4 regions of the Pectobacterium wasabiae CFBP 3304 genome follow, and region 3 is predicted to be linked to each of the others. Evidence: predicted binding sites of a transcription regulator. Region 3 holds the regulator's gene; each other region holds the start of a gene.
What was found. Region 3 encodes CRP, which controls carbon source genes, mostly activating them, when cyclic AMP is high. Its sites were predicted from a motif close to ATGTGANNNNNNTCACAT; they were not measured.
Positions count from the first base shown of each region.

Region 1: the regulator CRP is predicted to act here: its motif matches at 5,098-5,115, upstream of glpT (glycerol-3-phosphate transporter).
Region 2: the regulator CRP is predicted to act here: its motif matches at 1,131-1,148, upstream of udp (uridine phosphorylase).
Region 4: the regulator CRP is predicted to act here: its motif matches at 1,947-1,964, upstream of rbsD (D-ribose pyranase).

Region 1 covers NZ_CP015750.1:1,302,315-1,308,236, reverse strand. The annotation lists gene recQ (ATP-dependent DNA helicase RecQ) at 1-97, shown strand, start outside; gene rhtC (threonine export protein RhtC) at 141-764, shown strand; gene rhtB (homoserine/homoserine lactone efflux protein) at 837-1,457, opposite strand; gene pldB (lysophospholipase L2) at 1,590-2,627, shown strand; gene yigL (sugar/pyridoxal phosphate phosphatase YigL) at 2,676-3,476, shown strand; gene glpT (glycerol-3-phosphate transporter) at 3,575-4,924, opposite strand; gene glpA (anaerobic glycerol-3-phosphate dehydrogenase subunit A) at 5,245-5,922, shown strand, end outside.
Region 2 covers NZ_CP015750.1:1,958,130-1,964,051, forward strand. The annotation lists gene A7983_RS08785 (methyl-accepting chemotaxis protein) at 1-84, shown strand, start outside; gene A7983_RS08790 (dienelactone hydrolase family protein) at 172-999, opposite strand; gene udp (uridine phosphorylase) at 1,326-2,096, shown strand; gene A7983_RS08800 (tyrosine-protein phosphatase) at 2,246-3,028, shown strand; gene ppc (phosphoenolpyruvate carboxylase) at 3,101-5,740, opposite strand.
Region 3 covers NZ_CP015750.1:1,159,526-1,165,447, forward strand. The annotation lists gene A7983_RS05260 (hydrolase) at 1-816, shown strand, start outside; gene A7983_RS05265 (YheU family protein) at 818-1,054, shown strand; gene A7983_RS05270 (phosphoribulokinase) at 1,177-2,046, shown strand; gene A7983_RS05275 (OsmC family protein) at 2,209-2,616, opposite strand; gene crp (cAMP-activated global transcriptional regulator CRP) at 2,991-3,623, shown strand; gene argD (bifunctional acetylornithine/succinyldiaminopimelate transaminase) at 3,732-4,958, opposite strand; gene A7983_RS05290 (aminodeoxychorismate synthase component II) at 5,079-5,654, opposite strand.
Region 4 covers NZ_CP015750.1:1,741,200-1,747,121, reverse strand. The annotation lists gene rbsA (ribose ABC transporter ATP-binding protein RbsA) at 1-1,440, opposite strand, end outside; gene rbsD (D-ribose pyranase) at 1,448-1,867, opposite strand; gene A7983_RS07810 (YgiW/YdeI family stress tolerance OB fold protein) at 2,184-2,579, opposite strand; gene qseB (quorum sensing response regulator transcription factor QseB) at 2,839-3,501, shown strand; gene qseC (quorum sensing histidine kinase QseC) at 3,498-4,847, shown strand; gene kup (low affinity potassium transporter Kup) at 4,990-5,922, opposite strand, start outside.

The DNA of each region.
Region 1 (5,922 bases), 140 kb from region 3:
GTTGAATATCAACGGGGTAGGACACCGCAAACTCGAACGTTTTGGTGCACCTTTCATGAACATGATCCGCGATCATGTCGATAATGATGACGAGTGATGCTCGTCTTGTCTGAGTGTATTTAACAAACAGGAAAACCAACATGCTGATGCTATTTCTGACGGTGGCGCTGGTGCATTTCATTGCACTGATGAGCCCGGGGCCGGATTTCTTTTTCGTTTCACAAACGGCGGCCAGTCGTTCCCGCCGTGAAGCGATGATGGGCGTGCTGGGTATTTCTCTGGGCGTTGTGGTCTGGGCGGCTATCGCACTGTTGGGGCTGCACCTGCTGTTGCAAAAAATGGCCTGGCTGCATACGGCAATTACCGTTGGCGGTGGGCTGTATCTGTGCTGGATGGGCTGGCAGATGCTGCGCTCGGCGCGGCGTAAAGCGCAGTTGGAAACCACGCAGGAAACGGCGGTGGTATTGCCGCAGCGTGGCAAAACTTTTATGCGTGGGCTGCTGACGAATCTGGCTAACCCAAAGGCGCTGATCTATTTCGGCAGCGTGTTTTCGCTGTTTGTCGGCGACAGCGTCGGCAGTGGGGCGCGTTGGGGGCTGTTTGCGCTGATCTCGATTGAAACGCTGATCTGGTTCAGTCTGGTTGCGATGGTTTTCGCCCTACCGACCATACGTCGTGGCTATCAGCGTCTGGCTAAATGGGTGGATGGCGTGGCGGGCGTGTTGTTTACCGGTTTTGGCCTGCACCTGATTTTCTCTCGCTAACCTTTCTCGGTGAGAATGTCTCTCCCAGAGTAATAACAGCGCGTTGCGATCCGATACGGCGCGCTGCTTTAATCAGGCTTTTCTCGCCGTGGCGAGTAGCGCGCCGACCAGCATGAACAGCGAGCCGAATACTCGGTTAAGCGTCTTCATTTGTCGTGGACCTTTCAGCCATCCTGCGATGCGCGTAGCCAGTGCAGCGTAGCCAATCATCACGATAATATCGACCACAATGGTGGTGATGCCCAGCACCAGATACTGTGCGGCCTGCGGTTGATGGGGGATGATGAACTGCGGAAACAGTGCTGCCAGAAACACAATACTTTTCGGGTTGGTCAGGTTCACCAGTATCGCTCGTTTAAAGAGCTTACGACGCGGCATGGTGCTGGCAAGCGCCTGAAGGTCGAGTGCGCCAGCAGCACGCCACTGCTGAATGCCCAACCAGATCAGATAAGCCGCGCCCAGCCATTTTAGAAGCTCAAAAGCCAGCACGGACTGATTAAGCAGTGCACCCAACCCGATGCCAACCAGAACGATATCAATGGATATTCCAACCTGTAAGCCACAGATGGAGGCTGCTGCGCCGCGATAACCGTGGCTGATGCCGGTGCTCATGGTATTGATGGCACCCGAACCGGGTGAAAGACTGAGAATAAGCGTTGTGAGTAAGTAGGTTAACCACCAATCCAATGTCATGAAATACGGCTCCTGAACCACGTTCTGTATTACGAGAGTCTGTCTGTTTTTTGTGTCACAATACGCTTGTGCTCTACTGCTTGTCATGTTCTTCCGCTAGCTTTGTTTTCCCTGCGTCACCGGAGAAGTGTGATGATCCAACGCCCCAATACGTTGTTTGCGTCGGAACGGTTAACGCCTGAATCGTTAATGACCAGTCTGCTGACGCGAGAAGCGCAGTTTGCCGCGTTTGCTACCGGAGAATTACTGGATTTCTGGCGTCAGCGCGAAGAGGGCGAATTCTCTGGCGTGGATGCTGTGCCAATCCGGTTTGTTCGTTTTACCGCGCCCCAGCATGACAAGATTGTTGTTGTCTTTTCAGGCCGTATCGAAAGCTATGTTAAATACAGCGAAGTGGCTTACGATCTTTTTCATCGCGGCTATGATGTGCTCATCATGGATCACCGTGGGCAAGGGCGATCTGGACGGATGTTGCAAGACCGCCACCGTGGACACGTGCTGCGCTTCAGTGATTATGTCGATGATGCCGAAACGCTGTGCCAGCAACACATTGACGTTAAGCGATATACCCGACGGTTTGCGTTAGCCCATTCCATGGGCGGTGCGATTCTGGCACAGCTTCTGGCTCGCCAACCCGCGACGTTTGATGCGGTGGCACTGTGTGCGCCGATGTTTGGTATTCATTTACCGCTTCCGCACTGTGTGGCTGGATGGATTGTCGATTGGGCGGAGCGTCGCCCGGCGATACGTGATTATTACGCGATCGGCACCGGACAGTGGCGCCCTTTGCCTTATCGGATGAATGTGCTGACGCACAGCCGTGAGCGCTACCAGCGCAGTATTCGCTTTTATGCGGATTCGCCGGATTTGCGCGTAGGTGGGCCGACTTACCATTGGGTGCGCGAGGCGCTACTGGTGGGAAAGCAGTTGCTGTCACAGGCTAGCGCCATCACCACGCCGCTTCTGCTATTGCAGGCGCAGGAAGATCGCGTGGTAGATAACCGTAGTCAGAATACGTTTTGTCAGGCACTGGCGCAGAACGGTAACGCCAATGTTGACGGCGTTTTACAGGTTATCTGCGGTGCGCGGCATGAAATTCTCTTTGAAACAGATCACCTCCGCGCTCAGGCATTTGCGCTGATTTTTTCGCACTTTGCGCGTTATCATTAATTTTTGCGGCGCGTGCCGCCACTACACCAGAAGTGAGATCTCATCGTTATGTACCATGTTGTTGCGTCCGATTTAGATGGCACACTGCTGTCACCTGACCATTCGCTGTCCCCGTATGCGAAAGAAACCCTCCGGCTGCTGACGGAGAAAGGGATTCACTTTGTGTTCGCTACCGGACGGCACCACATGGATGTCGCGCAGATCCGCGATAATCTCGGTATCAGCGCGTTTATGATTACCTCGAATGGCGCGCGTGTTCACAACTCGCAGGGCGAGCTGATTTTCAGCCACAATCTGGATCAGGACATTGCCCGCGACCTCTACAGTGTCGTACACACGAACCCCGATATGCTGACGCACGTTTACCGTGACGACGACTGGTTTATGAACCGTCCACGTGCTGAAGAAGAGCGTTTCTTCAAAGAGTCGATCTTTAAATACAAGCTGTTTGAACCCACACTGCTTGAGACCGATGGCATCAGCAAAGTGTTCTTTACCTGCGATTCTCACGAACAACTGTTGCCGTTGGAAGAAGCGATCAACGCGCGTTGGGGCGATCGGGTCAACGTGAGCTTTTCGACGCTCAGTTGTCTGGAAGTAATGGCGGGCGGCGTGTCTAAAGGCCATGCGCTAGAGCAGGTCGCGAAGATTATCGGCTTCTCGCTCAAAGAGTGCGTGGCGTTTGGCGATGGCATGAACGACTACGAAATGCTGTCGATGGCGGGTAAAGGTTGCGTCATGCAGAATGCGCATCAGCGCCTGAAGGATTTACTGCCAGATCGCGAAGTGATTGGTTCTAATGCAGACAGCGCGGTGCCGAATTACCTGCGAGACCTGTTTCTGAAGTAATCCATCGCCAAGGACGATCTCGACGTGCTGGGTGAGGCGGTGGGGTTGGATGATGCGCGGCGTAGCAAGTACGCCGCGCATAAAACACACGTCAAATGTTAGGCGCGGTTGGCTAGCTCTGCTTTATGCTTTTTCTCATTCAGCATAACAACAATCAGTAGAAGCACAGCCATAATGCTGCCGCCGATCATCACCATAAAGCCGCCGTCCCAACCGAAGAAGTCAACGGTATAGCCAACGATGGCGCTGGCGGCAACGGAGCCACCGAGGTAGCCGAACAGGCCAGTGAAGCCCGCTGCGGTACCGGCTGCTTTCTTCGGTGCCAGTTCCAGTGCGTGCAGACCAATCAGCATCACTGGGCCGTAAATCAGGAAGCCGATGACGATCATACACGCCATATCCACACCCGGATTACCGGCTGGGTTCATCCAGTAAACGATGGTGGCGATGGTGACAAGTACCATGAAGAACACGCCCGTTGCCCCACGGTTACCTTTGAACACTTTGTCGGACATCCAGCCGCACAGCAGCGTGCCTGGAATACCCGCATATTCGTACAGGAAGTAAGCCCAGGACGATTTATCCAGTGCGAAGTGTTTAACTTCTTTCAGGTAAGTCGGTGACCAGTCGAGGATGCCGTAACGCAGCAGGTAAACGAAGACGTTGGCGATAGCGATGTACCACAGCAGTTTGTTCGGGAAAACGTACTGCATGAAGATCTGCTTAGCTGTCAGTTCTTCTTCATCTTTTTCATTGTAATCAACCGGATAGTCGTTTTTGTACTCTTCAACTGACGGTAGACCACAGGATTGCGGGGTATCACGCATTAGGGCAAATGCGATGAGTGCAACCAGAATGGCGGCGAAGGCTGGCATGTAGAGTGCGGCTTTCCAGTCGTTAAACCAGGCCATACCCAGCAGGAACAGCAGAGGTGGAAGCCCGCCACCGACGTTATGCGCGCAGTTCCATACGGACACGATGCCGCCACGTTCTTTTTGTGACCACCAGTGAACCATGGTGCGTCCGCACGGTGGCCAGCCCATTCCCTGGAACCAGCCGCACAGGAACAGTAAGACGAACATGACTGCAATGCTGGAGGTTGCCCACGGTACGAAGCCCATGAATAGCATGACGGCAGCCGCCAGAATCAGACCGGCAGGTAGGAAAACCCGTGGGTTCGAACGGTCAGATACCGAACCCATGATGAATTTGGAAAAGCCGTAGGCGATGGAGATACCGGACAGCGCAAAGCCAAGGTCACCGCGCGAGAAGCCCTGTTCAATCAGATAAGGCATTGCCAGTGTGAAGTTTTTGCGTACCAGATAGTAGGCGGCGTAGCCAAAAAAGATCCCCATGAAAATCTGCCAGCGTAGGCGACGATAGAGGGGATCGACACGATCCTGCGACACGCGTGGCTGGTGGGCGGCGGGCCTAAAAATACTCAGCATAGATATCTCCAATGCGAAAAAAAACGATAGCTTTTTTGTTCTATTACGAACGTTATTGTAAGGGGATAGCGTGCAAATGAGTGTGATTCATGACGCTAATGTTACACTTTTATGAAACTGTGACGATTTTTGCGCTCATGTTAACAGAATCGGAAAATTCCACAGTGTGGTTTTAGTGATGTAAATCACACTTATTGTTTTTAAACTCTCATTTATTTTCGTTTAGTGTTCGTTTTTGCTCTTTATCAAACATTAACCCTCCTTTTTGTGTCCCAATAGCAACATACATACCCTCTATATCCTCCGCCTGGAGCGAGAACATGAAGCAAAATACTGGGAACTGGCGTGAAACTGACGTGGTTGTCATCGGCGGTGGTGCGACGGGGGCGGGTACGGCACGGGATTGTGCCCTGCGTGGGCTGCGCTGCCTGTTGCTTGAACGTTATGATATTGCGACCGGAGCGACCGGGCGTAATCACGGCTTATTACACAGCGGTGCCCGCTATGCGGTAACCGATGGTGAGTCTGCCCGCGAATGTATTGAAGAGAACCAGATCCTCCGGCGGATCGCCCGCCATTGCATTGAGCCAACCGACGGTCTGTTTATCACCTTGCCGGAAGACGATCTCGGCTGGCAGACGCAGTTCATTACCGCTTGCCAGCAGGCAGGGATTGGCGCGCAGGCAATAGACCCGCAGGAAGCGCTACGGCTGGAGCCTGCGGCAAATCCGACGTTGATTGGTGCGGTTCGCGTGCCGGATGGCTCTGTCGATCCTTTTCGCCTGACGGCGGCCAACATGATCGATGCCTGCGAGCATGGCGCGGAAGTTCTAACCTATCATGAGGTCATTGGGCTGATTCGTCAGGGCGATCGTATTACCGGCGTGCGCGTTTTCGACCATAAAAAAGGTGTAGAAACAGAAATATATGCGCAGGTGGTGGTCAACGCGGGTGGTATTTGGGGACAACACATTGCGGAATATGCCGATCTGCGCGTG
Region 2 (5,922 bases), 800 kb from region 3:
CCAACACGAACCCCAACGCTGTCTTTAGCACCCGTGACGCCTGCGAAAGATCAAGGCAACAATGGTGACTGGACGACGTTCTAAGGTTGCTGGTGTAAAACGCTGAAACACAAACGCCGCCGTTGTTCGGTGGCGTTTTAGATCGTAGGTAAGAACATACGTGTGATGGTGCTACGCTACACCGTTTTTCTGGAACCATGCCAGCATCCGTTGCCAGCCGTCGCGTGCGGATTCTTCATGATAGCTAGGGCGATAATCGGCATGAAAAGCATGCCCGGCATCGGGGTAGACGATGATTTCTGCCGTCGCGTTCGCAGCGCGTAGCGCCTGTCGCATGATATCCACTTTTTCCAGCGGAATACTCTCGTCTTTCGCTCCGTATAATCCCAACACGGGCGCTTCCAATTCCGTTGCAATATCGACCGGATGTTTGGGGCTATTCAGCGTTTTCTCACCGGTGAATTTGCCGTACCAGGCTACGGCCGCTTTGAGTTGTGGATTGTGCGCGGCGTAGAGCCAGGTGATGCGTCCGCCCCAACAGAACCCCGTTATTGCTAGCTTGCTGGCATCGCCGCCCTGCTTAATCGCCCAGTTGGCGCTGTGATCGAGATCGGACAGCACCTGTGAATCGGGAACCTTATGCACCAGCTCAGTCAGGATTTGTTGAATGTCGTTATATTGGCTGGGGTCGCCCTGACGGAAATACAGCTCTGGGGCGATGGCCATATAGCCCTGTTTAGCCAGCCTGCGACAAACATCCTGAATGTGTTGATGAACGCCGAAAATTTCCTGCACCACCAGAACGATAGGGAGTGGTCCATCATGGTTCGTTGGCTTGGCGATATAGGCGGGTAGCTGCTCACCCTGAGAAGGGATGGTGGTTTCACTGGCAACGATACCGACAGAATCCGTGGTAATGATGGAGAAGCCCTGCGGTTTTACCGCCGGGGATAACCCTTGAGGAAGATGTTTGAAGGTCGTCTGTTCATCAGTCTTCATTACGCGCTCTCCTGTTATCGGTCTGCCGGGTTTCATGTGAAAGAGGGATGTCATGATAAATACTATCAATGATTAAAGAATCTACACTAGAAGACAATTAATCGGCAAAAATGAATTCCTTACCCAATAAAAAGTGATTTATGTCACGTTTTTTATGTATGTTGACTATTGTTTCTTTTTTATAGGTGACTGGCGTCACTCAAAAAGACGTAATGATGCGCTAAAGTCTTTTATTAGACGGATGCTTACAGACTGCGACAAGCGGGTTCGATGAGGCATTCGGCGCGATTTCTCTGAATACCCAATTGATTGCCCGGGAGGCAGTTATGTCTACATCTGATGTGTTCCATCTTGGTCTGGTCAAGAACGATTTACAGGGCGCGACGCTGGCTATCGTGCCCGGCGATCCTGAACGTGTCGAAAAAATTGCTCGCCTGATGGATAACCCGGTACATCTGGCATCACACCGTGAATTTACCTCCTGGCGTGCAGAGCTGGACGGTAAGGCAATCATTGTCTGCTCGACCGGTATCGGTGGGCCGTCAACGTCAATCGCGGTAGAAGAGCTGGCGCAGCTCGGCATCCGCACTTTCCTGCGCGTCGGTACAACGGGGGCGATTCAACCCGGTATCAATGTCGGTGATGTTCTGGTCACTACCGCCGCTGTTCGTCTTGATGGCGCGAGTCTGCACTTCGCACCAATGGAATTCCCCGCCGTCGCTGATTTCGGCTGTACCACGGCGCTGGTGGATGCGGCGAAGGCGTCAGGTATCGCGTTGCACGTGGGCATTACGGCGTCTTCCGATACGTTCTATCCCGGCCAGGAACGCTATGACACGTTCTCTGGACGTGTGGTGCGTCGCTTCCGTGGATCGATGGAAGAGTGGCAGAGCATGGGGGTGCTGAACTATGAAATGGAATCCGCCACGCTGCTGACTATGTGTGCCAGTCAGGGGCTAAAAGCCGGTATGATCGCTGGGATTATCGTGAATCGTACCCAACAGGAAATTCCTGATGTTGCCACCATGAAGCTGGCCGAGACGAATGTGATCAAGGTGCTGTTGGATGCGACACGCCGTTTGTTAGCGGCTGAATAAACACAAAAGTTGATGTTATTTTGGGCTGGTCATCGCAGAGGCCAGCCTTTATCTTAATAACTTGTTCTGGTTTATTGGGTTAACCTGCGACGCGCTCTGTGTGTGTAATACGGTTGCCTTGCTCGCCTTTCAACCTCGCAAGGAGATGTATGACCGAATCAACGTTGCTTCATCCCTCTTTATTACCGCTGGACGGCGGGATCAACTTCCGTGATTTAGGTGGTAACCGGGCTGCTGACGGGCGGCTTATCCGACACGGTAAACTTTTTCGCTCCGGTTCGCTGGATCTGCTGAGTCCGGCGGATTGTGAACACCTTGCTGGTGTGCCGATTTCTCACGTGGTGGACTATCGAGATACCGATGAAATTGCGCAGAAACCCGATGTACTGTGGACTGGGGCCAATTATCACGCTTATCCGGCCAATCCATTACGCCACGAGGTGACGGCCAACCTGGATTCGTTGGGGTCCGATGTACTGGCGGCATTTGATTCCCGCGCGTTTATGTTAGAACTCTACCGCCGTTTGCCCTTCAATAATTCCGCCTATAAGCAACTGGTGTCGCTACTATTACGGCCAGATGAGGGCGGGCTGGTACAGCACTGCGCGGTGGGGAAAGATCGCACAGGTATCGGTTCGGCACTGGTGATGTTTGCATTGGGAGCCGATGAACAGACCGTGATGGAAGATTACCTGCTCACAGATACCACGCTGACGCCATTCCGTCAGCAGTTGCTGGCGCATTTATCGGAAACGCTGAATGAGAAAGCGCTAGGGCAGTTCTCTTATGTGCTCTCCGTGCAGGAAGAGTTCATCGTGACGGCGTTGCAGGCGATCTATGAACGACATGGTTCGATCGATAGCTGGCTTGAAGTGGAATATGGGCTGGATAATCGTGCGAGGAATTATTTGCAGGATAAGTATTTGGCGTAGGGTATGTGTTTTAGGCCGGTCAACTGACCGGCCTTTATTTTTGCTTCTGTATAGCTTTTACTGCCGGGGTGATTAACCCGTATTACGCATACCCGCTGCGACACCCGCGATGGTGACCATCAACGCCAGTTCCAGATCGGCGTCCGGTTGTTCCTGTCGACGTGAACGATGCAGCAGTTCTGCCTGCAACACGTTCAGGGGATCGGTGTAGACGTTACGCAGTGCGATGGATTCAGCGATCCACGGTAGGTCTGCCATCAGGTGATCGTCGTTGGAGATCGCCAGCACAATGCTGATATCGGCGGCCAACTGATCGCGTAGTTGCTTCCCTAATGGCCATAGCTTTTCTTCTACCAGACGCTGATCGTAATACTCCGCCAGCCACAGGTCGGCTTTGGCAAACACCATCTCCAGCATGCCGATACGCGTCGAGAAGAACGGCCAGTTGCGGCACATTTCTTCCAACTGCCCCTGCTTGCCGTCATCCACCACTTTCTGCAACGCGGCACCTGCACCGAGCCATGCGGGCAGCATCAGACGGTTCTGCGTCCAGGCGAAAATCCACGGGATCGCGCGCAGGCTTTCCACTCCGCCGTTCGGACGACGTTTGGCCGGGCGTGAGCCCAACGGCAGTTTACCCAGCTCCAGCTCCGGCGTAGCGGCGCGGAAGTACGGAACGAAATCTGGGTTTTCGCGCACGTAGCCACGGTACATATCGCAGGACACGCGGGACAGTTCGTCCATTACCTGATGCCATTCTTGTTTTGGCTCCGGCGGTGGCAGCAGGTTCGCTTCCAGAATCGCACCGGTATACAGCGCCAGGCTGCTGATGGTGACTTCTGGCAGGCCGTATTTAAAGCGGATCATCTCGCCCTGTTCCGTCACGCGCAGGCCGCCTTTCAGGCTACCCGGCGGTTGTGACAACAGCGCGGCATGAGCTGGCGCACCACCGCGACCGATGGAACCCCCGCGTCCGTGGAATAGCGTCAGGGCGATGCCCGCTTTCTCACAGGTTTTGATCAGCGCGTCTTGCGCACGGTACTGCGCCCAGGATGCGGCCATCACGCCTGCGTCTTTCGCAGAGTCGGAATAGCCGATCATGACCATCTGCTTGCCTTGAATAAAGCCGCGATACCAGTCAATGCTTAGCAACTGCGTCATGACATCGTCGGCGTTGTTCAGGTCATCCAGTGTTTCAAACAGCGGCGCGACGGGCAGAGCAAACGGGCAGCCGGCTTCTTTGAGCAGCAGTTGAACGGCCAGCACGTCGGAAGGCGTGCGCGCCATTGAAATAACGTAAGCAGCAATAGAACCCTGTGGCGCTTTCGCGATCACCCGGCAGGTATCCAGCACTTCTTTGGTATCTGCACTGGGTTCCCAGTAGCGCGGCAGCAGCGGACGCTTGGAGCTGAGTTCGCGGATCAGGAAGGCTTGCTTATCGGATTCTGACCAGCTTTCATAATCGCCCAGACCCAGATAGCGGGTAATTTCGGCCAGTGCGTCGGTGTGGCGAGTACTCTCCTGACGGACATCAATGCGCACCAACGGTACACCGAAGCAGCGCACGCGGCGCAGCGTATCCAGCAGGCGACCATCGGCGATGATACCCATGCCGCAGGTTTTCAGAGACTGATAGCAGGCGTGGAGCGGTTCCCATAGCTGCTCGTTGGTAACTAGCAGGTCTTTAGGGGGCAGACGTTCTTCACCCGTCAGGCGTGCTTCGAGATAGCTCAGCGTGCTGCTCAACTGCGAACGCAGTGACTTCATGATGGCGCGGTACGGCTCCTGTACCTCGCTGCCACCGGCCAGCTCTAACAGATCTGGTGTACATTCGGACATCGACAGCTCGGAAACCAGTACCTGAATATCACGCAGGAACAGATCGGCGGCTTTCCAGCGGCTGAGTAACAGCACATGACGCGTCACTTCTGCTGTGACGTTCGGGTTACCGTCGCGGTCGCCGCCCATCCAGGAGGTAAAGCGTACCGGTACGGCGTCAACTGGCAGACGGTAGCCGAAAGCCTGTTCCAACTGCTCATCGAGCTCACGTAAAAATGCAGGTACGCCTTCCCACAGACTGTTTTCCACTACGGCGAAACCCCATTTGGCTTCATCTACCGGGGTAGGGCGAATTTTGCGGATCTCATCGGTATGCCAGGACTGTGCGATCAACTGGCGCAGACGGCGCATGATCTGATTGCGCTCATAATCAGCCAAATCGTTGTGGTCGAGCTGCTTAAGGCAGGTGTTCACTTCTACCAGTTTGTGGATCAGCGTCCGGCGGGTGATCTCGGTCGGGTGTGCGGTCAGTACCAGCTCGATCGACAGCGATTCTACCGCGTCGCGGATATCGCGTTCGGTCAGATCTTTATTTTCTTTTAGACGCTCAAAGGCGTTGGAAAGCTGCGCTGGGTTACTCGCTGCTTCGCCGTGTGGTGAAATCGTATGATATTGCTCAGCGGTATTGGTCAGGTTAAGGAACTGGCTAAATGCGCGGGCCACGGGCAACAGCTCATCGTTAGACAGGTTTTGCAGTGTAGTCAGCAGTTCCTGACGATGTTTTTCATTACCTGCACGGGATGACTTTGACAACTTGCGGATTGTTTCGACTTTATCAAGGATGTTTTCACCCAGTGCTTCCTTGATAGTATCGCCGAGTAGTTTGCCGAGCATACTGACGTTACTGCGCATTGCGGAATATTGTTCGTTCATAGTTACCCTGACCCACCCCTACCATTTTTGTAAGTTTATTTCACTTGACATATTTTTACGCACTGCCTCCATCTAGCCACGATAAGGCGTGTTCGTCAATTGACGATTCTTTCTTCTCCCTATTCTTTGTACTTGCATTGATGCGGACTTGGCAATTTGTGAAATTTAATTACAGCGGCGCG
Region 3 (5,922 bases):
TTGGAAGGCAGTTTTCATAGTCCCTATGCCCACGGCCTGCTGCATGCCTGCAAACAGCGTGGCTGGCTGGCCGTCATCATGCATTTTCGCGGGTGCAGCGGTAAGCCCAACCGGATGAAGCGTATTTATCACTCCGGTGAAACCAGCGATGCCAGCTATTTTCTGCATTGGATGCAAGAGACGCTGGGCGGGGCTCCTACCGCCGCCATCGGCGTTTCTCTCGGCGGCAACATGCTGGCCTACCTGCTCGGTCAGCAGGGCGAAGCCTGTTCCCTGTCCGCCGCCGCCATCGTTTCCGCCCCCTTAATGCTCGAGCCCTGTAGCCGTCGGATGGAACAAGGTTTCTCGCGCGTCTATCAGCACTACCTGCTGCGTCTGTTGAAACAAAACGCCGGCCGCAAGCTGGCAGCCTACCCAGACACGCTGCCGATTCAGTTGCCGCAGTTGAAGCGAATCCGTCAGTTACGCGAGTTTGATGACGTCATTACCTCACGTATCCACGGCTTTCGCGATGCGGCTGACTACTATCGACGCTGTAGTGCTCTGCCGCTATTGCCTAAAATACGCAAACCGCTGCTGATCATCCACGCAAAAGACGATCCTTTCATGACGCCGGAGGTGATTCCCGATCTGTCGCAGTTACCGTCTAATATTGAGTATCAGCTAACGGAACATGGTGGGCACGTCGGCTTCGTAAGTGGTACGTTATTGAAACCGGAAATGTGGCTGGAACAGCGCATTCCCAACTGGCTTAGCCCATTTTTGGACCACGCCACCGATTCTTCTTCAGGAACCCTTTTTACTCAGGAAACATAGCGTGATTATTCCCTGGCAACAGCTCGATCCAGAAACGCTGGATAACATCATCGAATCGTTCGTGCTGCGCGAAGGCACTGACTACGGCGAACAGGAGCGCTCGTTGGCACAGAAAGTGGAAGATATCCGCAGCCAACTCCAATCGGGCGACGTAGTTTTGGTGTGGTCTGAGTTACATGAAACTCTCAATATTATGCCACGCGGCCAGCTCAATGCAGGAGGGCATGCCCCTTATTGATCATGGCGAAAGGCGTGAAAGAGCGCGCCAAACATGCTAACAATGGGAACCATTACGTCTTTTTTGAGGATGCACGCAGGCTTCAGCCTATGTGGCATCGCGATCATGGAGTCACGCGCCTTATGTCACATCAGCATCCGATTATTGCGGTTACCGGCTCCAGCGGAGCAGGTACCACGACAACCAGTCTGGCCTTTCGTAAGATTTTCCAGCAGTTTGATCTACGCGCAGCCCAGTTGGAAGGCGACAGCTTTCACCGCTATACCCGCCCGGAAATGGACATGGCAATCCGCAAAGCGCGTGATTTAGGGCGACACATCAGCTATTTCGGCCCGGAAGCGAATGATTTCAGCCTGCTGGAACAATCGTTTATCGAATATGGCCTGCATGGGCGCGGCCAGACGCGGAAATACCTGCATACCTACGATGAAGCGATCCCCTATAATCAGGTTCCCGGAACATTCACACCGTGGGAACCGATGCCGGAACCCACCGATATCCTGTTCTATGAAGGGCTGCACGGCGGCGTAGTCACCGAACAAAATGACGTGGCACAGCATGTGGATTTGCTCGTCGGCGTGGTGCCAATCGTCAACCTGGAGTGGATTCAAAAGCTGATTCGTGACGTCAATGAACGTGGCCATTCACGTGAAGCGGTGATGGATTCCGTTGTCCGCTCCATGGAAGACTACATCACCTACATCACGCCGCAGTTCTCTCGCACCCATATCAACTTCCAGCGCGTGCCTACCGTGGACACCTCTAACCCGTTTGCCGCCAAGTCGATTCCGTCACTGGACGAAAGCTTCGTCGTCATTCACTTTCAGGGGTTGGATAATATAGATTATCCCTATCTGCTCGCTATGCTGCAGGGTTCGTTTATCTCCCACATCAACACGTTGGTCGTTCCCGGCGGGAAAATGGGGCTGGCGATGGAGCTCATCATGGCACCGCTGGTGCAGCGACTGATAGAAGGGAAAGCCATCGAATGAGCAAAGCTGGGCACGGTAACACGAGCCAAGAGAATAATGCCGATCGTTTAAGCATCGAGATACACGAGCCGGCCACAGGGGTGAGGCCTCCTGCGGGAACCTCCTCTGTGTTTCCCCTAATAGCGGGCTTAAGTGATCAGCATTAGTGCCTCAAGAAAAAGATTATGCCAGCACTCTAATTTCGTGGCTGTGCGTCACCTCAACGGCTTTGCCCAGCATCAATGCCACAGAGCAGTATTTTTCCGCTGACAGGGCAACCGCCCGCTCGACGACTTTATCGGTCAATCCTTTCCCCGTCACAATAAAATGCAGATTGATATGGGTAAATAAACGCGGCGCTTCAGAGCGGCGTTCCGACGTCAATTTCACCTCACAATCCGCCACATCATTACGGCCCTTTTGCAGAATCGATACCACATCAATCGCGCTGCATCCTCCTACGGACATCAACACCATTTCCATCGGACTGGGCGCTTTATCGCCAGAATTACCATCCATCAATATCTGATGTCCTGATGCCGATTCGCCCAAAAACGTTAAGCCTTCAACCCATTTTACCCGAGCCTGCATGATGCCTCTCCACTAAAAATTTTTTGAAAATTTATATCGTTACTGTACAAAAACCAGCGTTAATCAGAGCTTTGTCATGCTGAAGCGAGACAACACAAGACACATCATTAAAGCTGTGTTAAAACAAAAATAGAATAGACCTTTTCTGGACAAACCCAGAAACGAAGAAGATGATGACGTAGCCAGACATACCCAGCCACGTTTACGGTGCGGCAAGGTAGCAGCCGGAAAATCAAGGGTACAGTGGTTCCAGTATATTCCCTGACGTCATTCTGCCTAGACTGAATTTTATTTTTTTAGCAGTTAAACACGCCGTACAGGGAACTCTGACCCCTGTAATTTGCGCAGTGAATTACAACAGAGGATGATAGCGAATGGTTCTCGGCAAACCGCAGACAGACCCAACTCTCGAATGGTTCCTTTCCCATTGTCATATCCACAAGTATCCATCGAAGAGCACGCTGATTCACCAAGGTGAAAAAGCAGAAACGCTTTACTACATCGTGAAAGGCTCTGTCGCAGTGCTAATCAAAGATGAAGAAGGCAAGGAAATGATTCTTTCCTACCTCAATCAGGGCGATTTTATTGGTGAGCTCGGCCTGTTTGAAGAAGGTCAGGAGCGCAGTGCTTGGGTTCGGGCAAAAACCGCCTGTGAAGTGGCTGAAATTTCATACAAAAAATTCCGCCAGCTCATTCAGGTTAACCCGGACATCCTCATGCGCCTGTCTGCGCAAATGGCAAACAGACTTCAGGTAACCTCAGAAAAAGTCGGCAACCTCGCCTTCCTTGATGTGACTGGCCGTATCGCCCAAACATTACTCAACCTGGCCAAACAACCTGATGCCATGACACATCCAGATGGCATGCAAATTAAAATTACCCGTCAGGAAATTGGGCAAATCGTTGGCTGCTCGCGTGAAACCGTGGGCCGCATTCTGAAAATGTTAGAAGACCAGAATCTGATCTCTGCACACGGTAAAACGATCGTCGTTTACGGCACTCGCTAAATCCCTGTCGCAGTACTACCCTACCAATAAAAAAGCGTGAAGCCTCGGCCTCACGCTTTTTTTATCGCACAATGCGTACAAAACGGTTTATCACAAAATATCGTGAACTCAGTTCGCGGTATCAACCACTTGAGCGACCGCTTTGGCGAATTTCGCCATCCCCTGCACAATATCATCTTCATCAATGATCAAAGACGGCACAAAACGAATGACGTTCGGCCCCGCCATCAACACCATAAGCCCCTGTGCCGTTGCGGCAGCCAGAAATTCGCCCGCACGACCATGCCACTGCGGTTTCAGCTCTGCACCCAACAGCAGCCCCATACCACGTACCTGATCAAATACGCTGTACTGCTGGTTGATTCTCTCCAGTTCACTAACAAAGCGATCGTGACGATCCGCTACGCCCGACAGCACTTCTGGCGTATTGATGATATCCAGCGCGGCTTCAGCGACCGCACAAGCTAGCGGATTGCCACCATAGGTCGTTCCGTGTACCCCAACCGTCATGGCTGATGCAATCTCTTCCGTCGTCAGCATCGCGCTAATCGGGAAACCACCACCCAGCGCTTTCGCGGTAGTGAGGATATCTGGCGTAATGCCATAGTGCATATAGCTGAATAATTTACCGGTACGCCCCATCCCACTCTGTACTTCATCAAACACTAGCAGCGCTTTATGTTGATCGCACAAGTCACGAACGCCCTGCAAAAATTCAGGCGTAGCCGGGGTAATGCCGCCTTCACCCTGAATTGGTTCCAGCACGACCGCGCAGGTGTGATCGTCCATCACCGCTTTAACAGCAGCAAGATCGTTGAACGGAACGTGCACGATATCCGCAGGTTTAGGCCCGAAGCCATCGGCATATTTAGGCTGTCCGCCAACCGAAACGGTGAACAGCGTCCGGCCATGAAATGCATTGTAGAAGGCGATGATCTTGGTTTTATACGGGCTATGGCGTTTAACCGCATAGTGACGCGCCAGCTTAAATGCGGCTTCGTTAGCCTCTGCACCAGAGTTAACAAAGAACACACGATCGGCAAAAGTGGCATCGATCAGCTTACTGGCGAGGCGTAGCGCAGGTTCATTAGTGAAAATATTGCTGGTATGCCACAGTTTTTCGCCCTGTTGATGTAGGGCATTAACTAGCGCCGGGTGGCAGTGACCGAGCGCCGTGACGGCGATGCCACCGGAGAAATCGATATATTCTCGGCCGTCCTGATCCCAAACGCGGCTCCCCTTACCTTTCACGGGTACAAACTTCGCGGGTGCATAAACCGGCAAAATAACTTTATCGTGGGTATCCCGTGTCACTGCTTTCTGCTCTGCTGCCATTTGCTGCCTCACTCTGCTGTCCATTACGTCAGAAATGAAAATATAGTCAATAAATATGCATAAAAAATCAATTACAGGCAATATTAAATCAGCCGATGAAGAGAATAACTTTCTATGCGATTAAATTTTAAGGAAATTGTCCAAAAGCTGATGCCCTTGCTGGCTGAGAATGCTCTCCGGGTGAAACTGCACCCCCTCCAGCGGCAACACGCGATGGCGGATCCCCATAATCTCGTCACGTTTCCCTTCATATTCGCTCCAGGCGGTAACCTCAAAGCAATCGGGTAGCGACGCGGGGTCAATGATGAGCGAATGATAGCGGGTAACCGTCAAAGGCTGGGTCAACCCGGTGAAAACGCCCGTATCGTTGTGTGCAATCGCTGAGGTTTTGCCATGCATCACCTGTCGCGCCCGCACCACACACGCGCCAAACGCCTGTCCCATCGCCTGATGGCCAAGACATACGCCCAAAATAGGCAATTTACCAGCAAAGTGACGTATAGCCGCCAGTGAAATACCCGCCTCATCTGGCGTACAGGGGCCCGGAGAAATTACCAACCGCTCGGGCGCAAGCTGCTCAATCTCGTGCAGCGTCAGTTCATCATTACGCTTCACCACGACTTGTGCGCCAAGCTCACAAAAGTACTGGTAAAGGTTGTAGGTAAAGGAGTCGTAGTTATCGATAATTAGCAGCATAAATTAGTTAACTTATTGATAAATAATAAACATGTTATTTGATTTTTCTTTTCATACCCGCACTAATACCCGCAATTTTTTTGATACATTCTTATGGGCTAAAGCGATAAAGGCCATTGTACCTGCCTCCAGCATGAAAGGGATGACAAGAAATTGACCTCACTGGTCACTCGTATCATCCCGATACTGGAAACATTGGTAGCTGTCATCGACGGCAGTGTTTCACGGTCACAAATACGACAAAGTTTTGCAGACTTCAAGCGCTTTG
Region 4 (5,922 bases), 580 kb from region 3:
CTCAATCGAGAAATCACCGCTCAAGCGCCCCTCATGCATCACAATGATGCGATCGCTCATTCCCAAGACTTCAGGCATTTCGGATGACACCAATATGATGCTCAGCCCTTCTTCTTTGAATTGATTGATTAACTGATAAATTTCTTTCTTCGCCCCCACATCGACGCCACGCGTCGGCTCATCAAGGATCAGGACATTGGGGCGCGTCATCAGGCCACGGGCAATCGCCACTTTTTGCTGATTACCACCGGAAAGCAGGCCGATAGGCTGCGTCATAGAAGGCGTTTTAACGTTGAACAGGCGAATAAAGTCAGCGACCGCCAACTGTTCTTCAGCATGTTTGAGACGACCGCCAGCATGGCTGAAATAGCGCAGTGCGGTTAACGACATATTTTCCTTTACCGACATGCCCAGCACCAGACCATCTCGCTTGCGATCTTCAGAGATATAAACGATGCCGTTGGCCAAACCATCCTGCGGTTTACGGGTCACTACGTCTCGACCATCCAGCGTCACATTGCCGCCAGTACGCGGCAGCGCGCCGTAGATAATTTTCATAAGTTCAGTACGGCCCGCGCCCATCAACCCTGCGACACCCAGGATTTCACCTTTCCGTACCGTAAAGCTGACGCTGTCTACACCAGGCCCAGACAGGTTCTGCACCTTAAGGCGAACCTCTCCCGGCGCTTTATTCGAACGTGGGTACTGATCTTCCAGCTTGCGGCCCACCATCATTTCAATCAGCGTATCTTCCTGTAAGTCGCTTACCGGACGCTCGCCGATAAACTGACCATCGCGGAAAACGGTAATGTCATCGCAGATTTCGAAGATTTCTTTCAAACGGTGGGAAATATAAACGATGCCGCATCCCTGAGATTGCAGCTCTTTGATCACACTGAATAACGACGCAGTTTCGGTGTCGGTCAGGGCATCGGTCGGTTCATCCATGATGATGACTTTCGATTCAAAGCTCAGAACCTTGGCAATTTCCACCATTTGCTGATCGCCAATCGATAAATCCCCCACCATACGGCGACTGTCGTAGCGCAAATTAAGGCGTTTCAGCAGCTTATCGGCTTCCGCATACATCTTGTTCCAATCAATACGACCGAAGCGATTGGTAAATTCACGACCGAGGAAGATATTCTCGGCAATCGTAAGCTGGGGAATCAGGTTAAGTTCCTGATGGATAATACCGATACCTGCTTCCTGAGACGCTTTCGGTCCATTGAAATCCACCTCTTGCCCTAGAAAATGGATGCTGCCGGCATCTTTACGATAGATCCCGGTCAGGACTTTCATCATGGTGGACTTGCCCGCACCGTTCTCGCCCACCAGCGCCATCACTTTTCCTGGATAGACATTGAGTGCCGCACCGGAAAGCGCTTTAACGCCGGGAAAAGATTTCATGATGCCTTGCAGTTGCAGTAAAGGTTGCATTGATGCCTCAGAACGTTACGCCAGCACAAAGGATGACATTGGCATACGGGGAGCACTCTCCGCTGCGAATGATGGCCCGGCTTTTGCCGCTTTGGGTTTTAAATTCTTCATGGCTGACATAGTGCAATGCAATTGAGTTTCCCTGATGTTGTTCAAGTTGCTTCAATTGATCGAGTAATGCGTCATGGACCGCGGGGTTCTTTTCAATCATCTCTTCCGCCAGAATAGCGGCCTCGACCTGCATTTCACTGGTGACAATATTAACCACCTGCAAAAACGTCGGCACATTGTGCGTCAGCGCCAGATCGATACGAGTCGTCGTTTCTGGAATTGGTAAACCAGCATCACCAATAACAAGGCTATCGGTGTGCCCCAGTCGAGCAATCACGGAAGAAATATCTGAATTCAATAGTGCTGCTTTTTTCATCTCTCACCCCACCAGCGAAACGTTTCGCTGATAATATTCTAGAAAAAGAAGAGAGAAAGGCAACGAAGAAATAAAAAAAATGTGATCACCATCGAAACGTTTCGCTAACAAAAAATAAAGACAACATGATGTGGTTACTGACTCTAGATGATTCAAGTTTCAGGAAGATGGCAAAGAAAGGCGTCTTGGTGAGCTTGATCACGTCGATTACTTGGGTGAATCAATATAGCCAACGTGAAAAATGACAGGTATAGATGATTGATAAATAGGGAAATGGCGGACAACAGCCCACCACTTGAGAATTGAAGATAACGGATTAGAGTTTACGGATCTGCTTCACATCCAGTTCGACAGAGTTGAAGTCTTTATCCAACTCCCCCTGGATTTCCACTTTATCCGTGGGCGAAACCATCTGGCCATTCCAACGCTTGTGATCGATTTCAACTTCTATCGTGCCCGTCGCATCGCGGAACAGGTAGTTCTCATCACCGATCCGTTTTTCAATATTACCGCTCAGCGTAACCCAACTATCATCACGCAGATCTTTAGCCTTAGCTACCGTCGTGAGGGAATTCTGTGGATCGATAAATCCCCCTTTATGTGTGCCAACCGCCGGCGTTTCTGGGTTGACGAAACCACCGCCGCTTTGTGCAGCAAATACGGGTGCAGAAACCAGAGCGGTAATAGCGAATAACGCAGCGACTTTTTTCATCGTATTCCTTCCTTATTTTGCCTGTTTTTTCAAAGTTAACTGTTTCGCAGTCAACCTGCGGGAGTAATCGGTCTTCGGGAAGGATTAAAACAAACCGTTCTTAACAGAATCTTAAGGAGTCATCCTTTACATTTTTATTTTTTTATATTGCTGAAATCGCCCGGTTTCAGCGATTTGTCCTGTACACATCACCCCACGATTTCGTATAAAACCGGGAAAGGCGTAAATGCGACAGCGGTACATTCCCTGCGAGGCGGCCATGAGAATATTGTTAGTCGAAGACGATCGCCTGATCGGTGATGGTCTAAAAGCTGGGTTGACCAAACTGGGCTTTACTATTGACTGGTTTACGGAAGGTAAAGCGGGTGCCACCGCATTGAAGGCCGCCCCTTATGACGCCGTGGTGCTCGATCTCAGCCTGCCGGGTATGGATGGGATGGATATTCTGCGCCAGTGGCGTCAGGCTGGACATGACGAACCGGTGCTGATTCTGACCGCCCGCGATGCACTGGAACAACGCGTGGAAGGATTGCAGCAGGGGGCCGATGATTATTTATGTAAACCCTTTGCGCTGACAGAAGTTGCTGCTCGCCTACAGGCACTAATTCGCCGCCGTCATGGTCAGCTCCAACCTGCATTAATACACGGCGCGGTTTCCCTTGAACCGGGCTCGCGGATCGCCACGCTTAACGGTGAACCGTTGATACTAAAATCACGCGAGCTGGCTCTGCTGGAACTGTTTTTACTCAATCCAAACCGCGTGCTCACACGTGCGCAGTTGGAAGAAAAGCTCTACGGCTGGGACGATGACGTCTCCAGCAATGCTGTCGAAGTGCATATCCACCACCTGCGCAAAAAGCTAGGCAGTGCGTTTATCCGTACCGTGCATGGCATTGGCTATATTCTGGGGGACGCACCATGAGCCGACTCAGCCTGCGTTTACGTCTGATTGTAGGTTTTGCGCTGCTGACAGTAATGTGCTGGAGTGCCGCCAGTCTGCTTGCGTGGTCTCAAACACGCCATAACATCAATGAACTATTTGATACCCAGCAAATGCTGTTTGCCAAGCGTCTGGCCACCATGAATCCCGATGAATTGCGGATCCAGTCAGCTTCTCTACCTAAAACCAAAAATCTGGTACATAAAAACCGAGGCAAGCAGGATGATGATGCGCTGGCCTTCGCCATTTTTACCCGCGACGGGAAAATGGTGTTGAACGATGGAGAGAACGGCAAAGATTTCATTTTTGACTATAAACATAACGGCTTCACCGACGGCAAACTGCGCGATGACAACGACGCGTGGCGTATCGTCTGGCTGACGACGCAGGATGATCGTTACGTGATTGCGGTGGGTCAGGAATGGGAATACCGTCAGGATATGACGCTGGATATTGTAAAAACCAACCTGATGCCCTGGCTGTTCACCCTGCCAATCATGCTGGCACTGCTTTTCTGGCTGGTGACACGTGAGCTCTCACCGCTAAAACGCATTACTGCCGAACTTCAGCAGCGATCACCCGACGACAGCACACCGCTGGCGACACAGCGCATTCCACAGGAAGTCCGCCCGCTGGTCAACGCGTTGAACCTCCTGTTTTCCCGTATCAGTGATATGTTGATTCGCGAGCGCCGCTTTACCTCCGATGCCGCTCACGAACTGCGTAGCCCGCTGGCGGCGCTGAAAGTTCAAACCGAAGTCGCACAGTTAGCGCATGACGATGAGGCCATGCGTCGCCATGCATTAATGAATCTGGATAAAGGCATCGATCGCGCTACCCGACTGGTGGATCAGCTCTTGACGCTGTCGCGACTGGATGCAGAATCACATCCCGAAGGGATGCAGCCCGTTCAGTTCAATGAACTGCTGCAACAAGCAGCGATCGCGCAGTACCACATCGCACAAACCGCAGGTATCGAACTAACACTGGACTTACCGGATACCCCCGTTATCCGGCAGGGCCATCCACTGCTGCTGACTCTGCTGGTACGCAATCTGCTGGATAATGCTATTCGCTACAGCCATGAAGGGGGAACGGTAAATCTGACGCTGACGGAACGTGGATTTAAGGTAGCCGATAGCGGACCGGGCATCAGCGATGAAGCGTTGGCAAGAATCGGCGAGCGTTTTTATCGCCCACCAGGGCAGGAAAAATCCGGCAGCGGTCTGGGGATTTCCATCGTGAACAACATCGCTACTCTGCATCACATGCAGGTTACATTCACCAACCAGCCCGAAGGCGGGCTGATCGTGTCGGTGAGTTGGTAAATCTCTATCGTTAACATAACGGCAGCAACTCGCTGCGTGTTATTAGGGAAACACGGGGATGAGGTTCCCGCAGGGACGCCTCGCCCCGTGGTCGACCGTATATCTCGATATCATCCCAACATAACTTCCTATATTGGATAACTTAAATCTCGACCTGTATCCCCAGCTCAATCAGCCTGTTCGGCGGTATTTCAAACTGATCTGCCGCCCGTAGCGCATTACGGCTAAGCATCATAAACAGCTTACCGCGCAAGCGCAGATACCACGGTCGTTCACCGATAATCAGCGATTCATTGGACATAAAGAAAGACGTTTCCATCATTTGGCAGGTTAATCCTTCCTGCCAACAGCGCTGAAAGACCTCTTCTACATCCGGTGTTTCACGCCAACCATAGCTGGCGATCACCCGCCAGAACGTTGGCGAAAGCTGTTCAACCGTCACGCGGCGGGCATTCAGCACATAAGGAGCATCCTCCGTTCGCATGGTCAACAGCACCACGCGCTCGTGCAGGATCTTGTTGTGTTTGAGATTATGCAGTAGCGCGAACGGGATCACGCGAGTCGCACGTGAGAAATACACCGCCGTACCAGGAACCCGCGTCGGTGGGGATTTCTCCAGCGAGGCAATCATGGCATCCAGCGAATTACCATGCTCATGCAATCGGCGCAGTAACCTGAAACGCTCACTTTTCCACGTCGTCATGATAATAAACATCACCATGCCCAGCGCCAGCGGCAACCAGCCGCCGGAGAGGATCTTGACCACGTTTGCCAAAAACATTGGCAGGTCGATCATCAGCAAACCTGCCAACAAAACCCATGCCAGATAGCGGTTCCAAAGCCAGTTCTTCACCGCGACCGTACAGAACAGAATGCTGGTAATCACCATCGTGCCCGTTACCGCAATACCGTAAGCCGCAGCCAGGCTGCTCGAATGCTCAAAGCTAACAATAACGATGACAACCGCGATATACAGCATCCAGTTAATGGCAGGAATATAAATCTGACCAGATTCCATATCTGACGTGTGTACGATACGCATCGGCGGCAAATAGCCCAACCGCACCGCCTGACG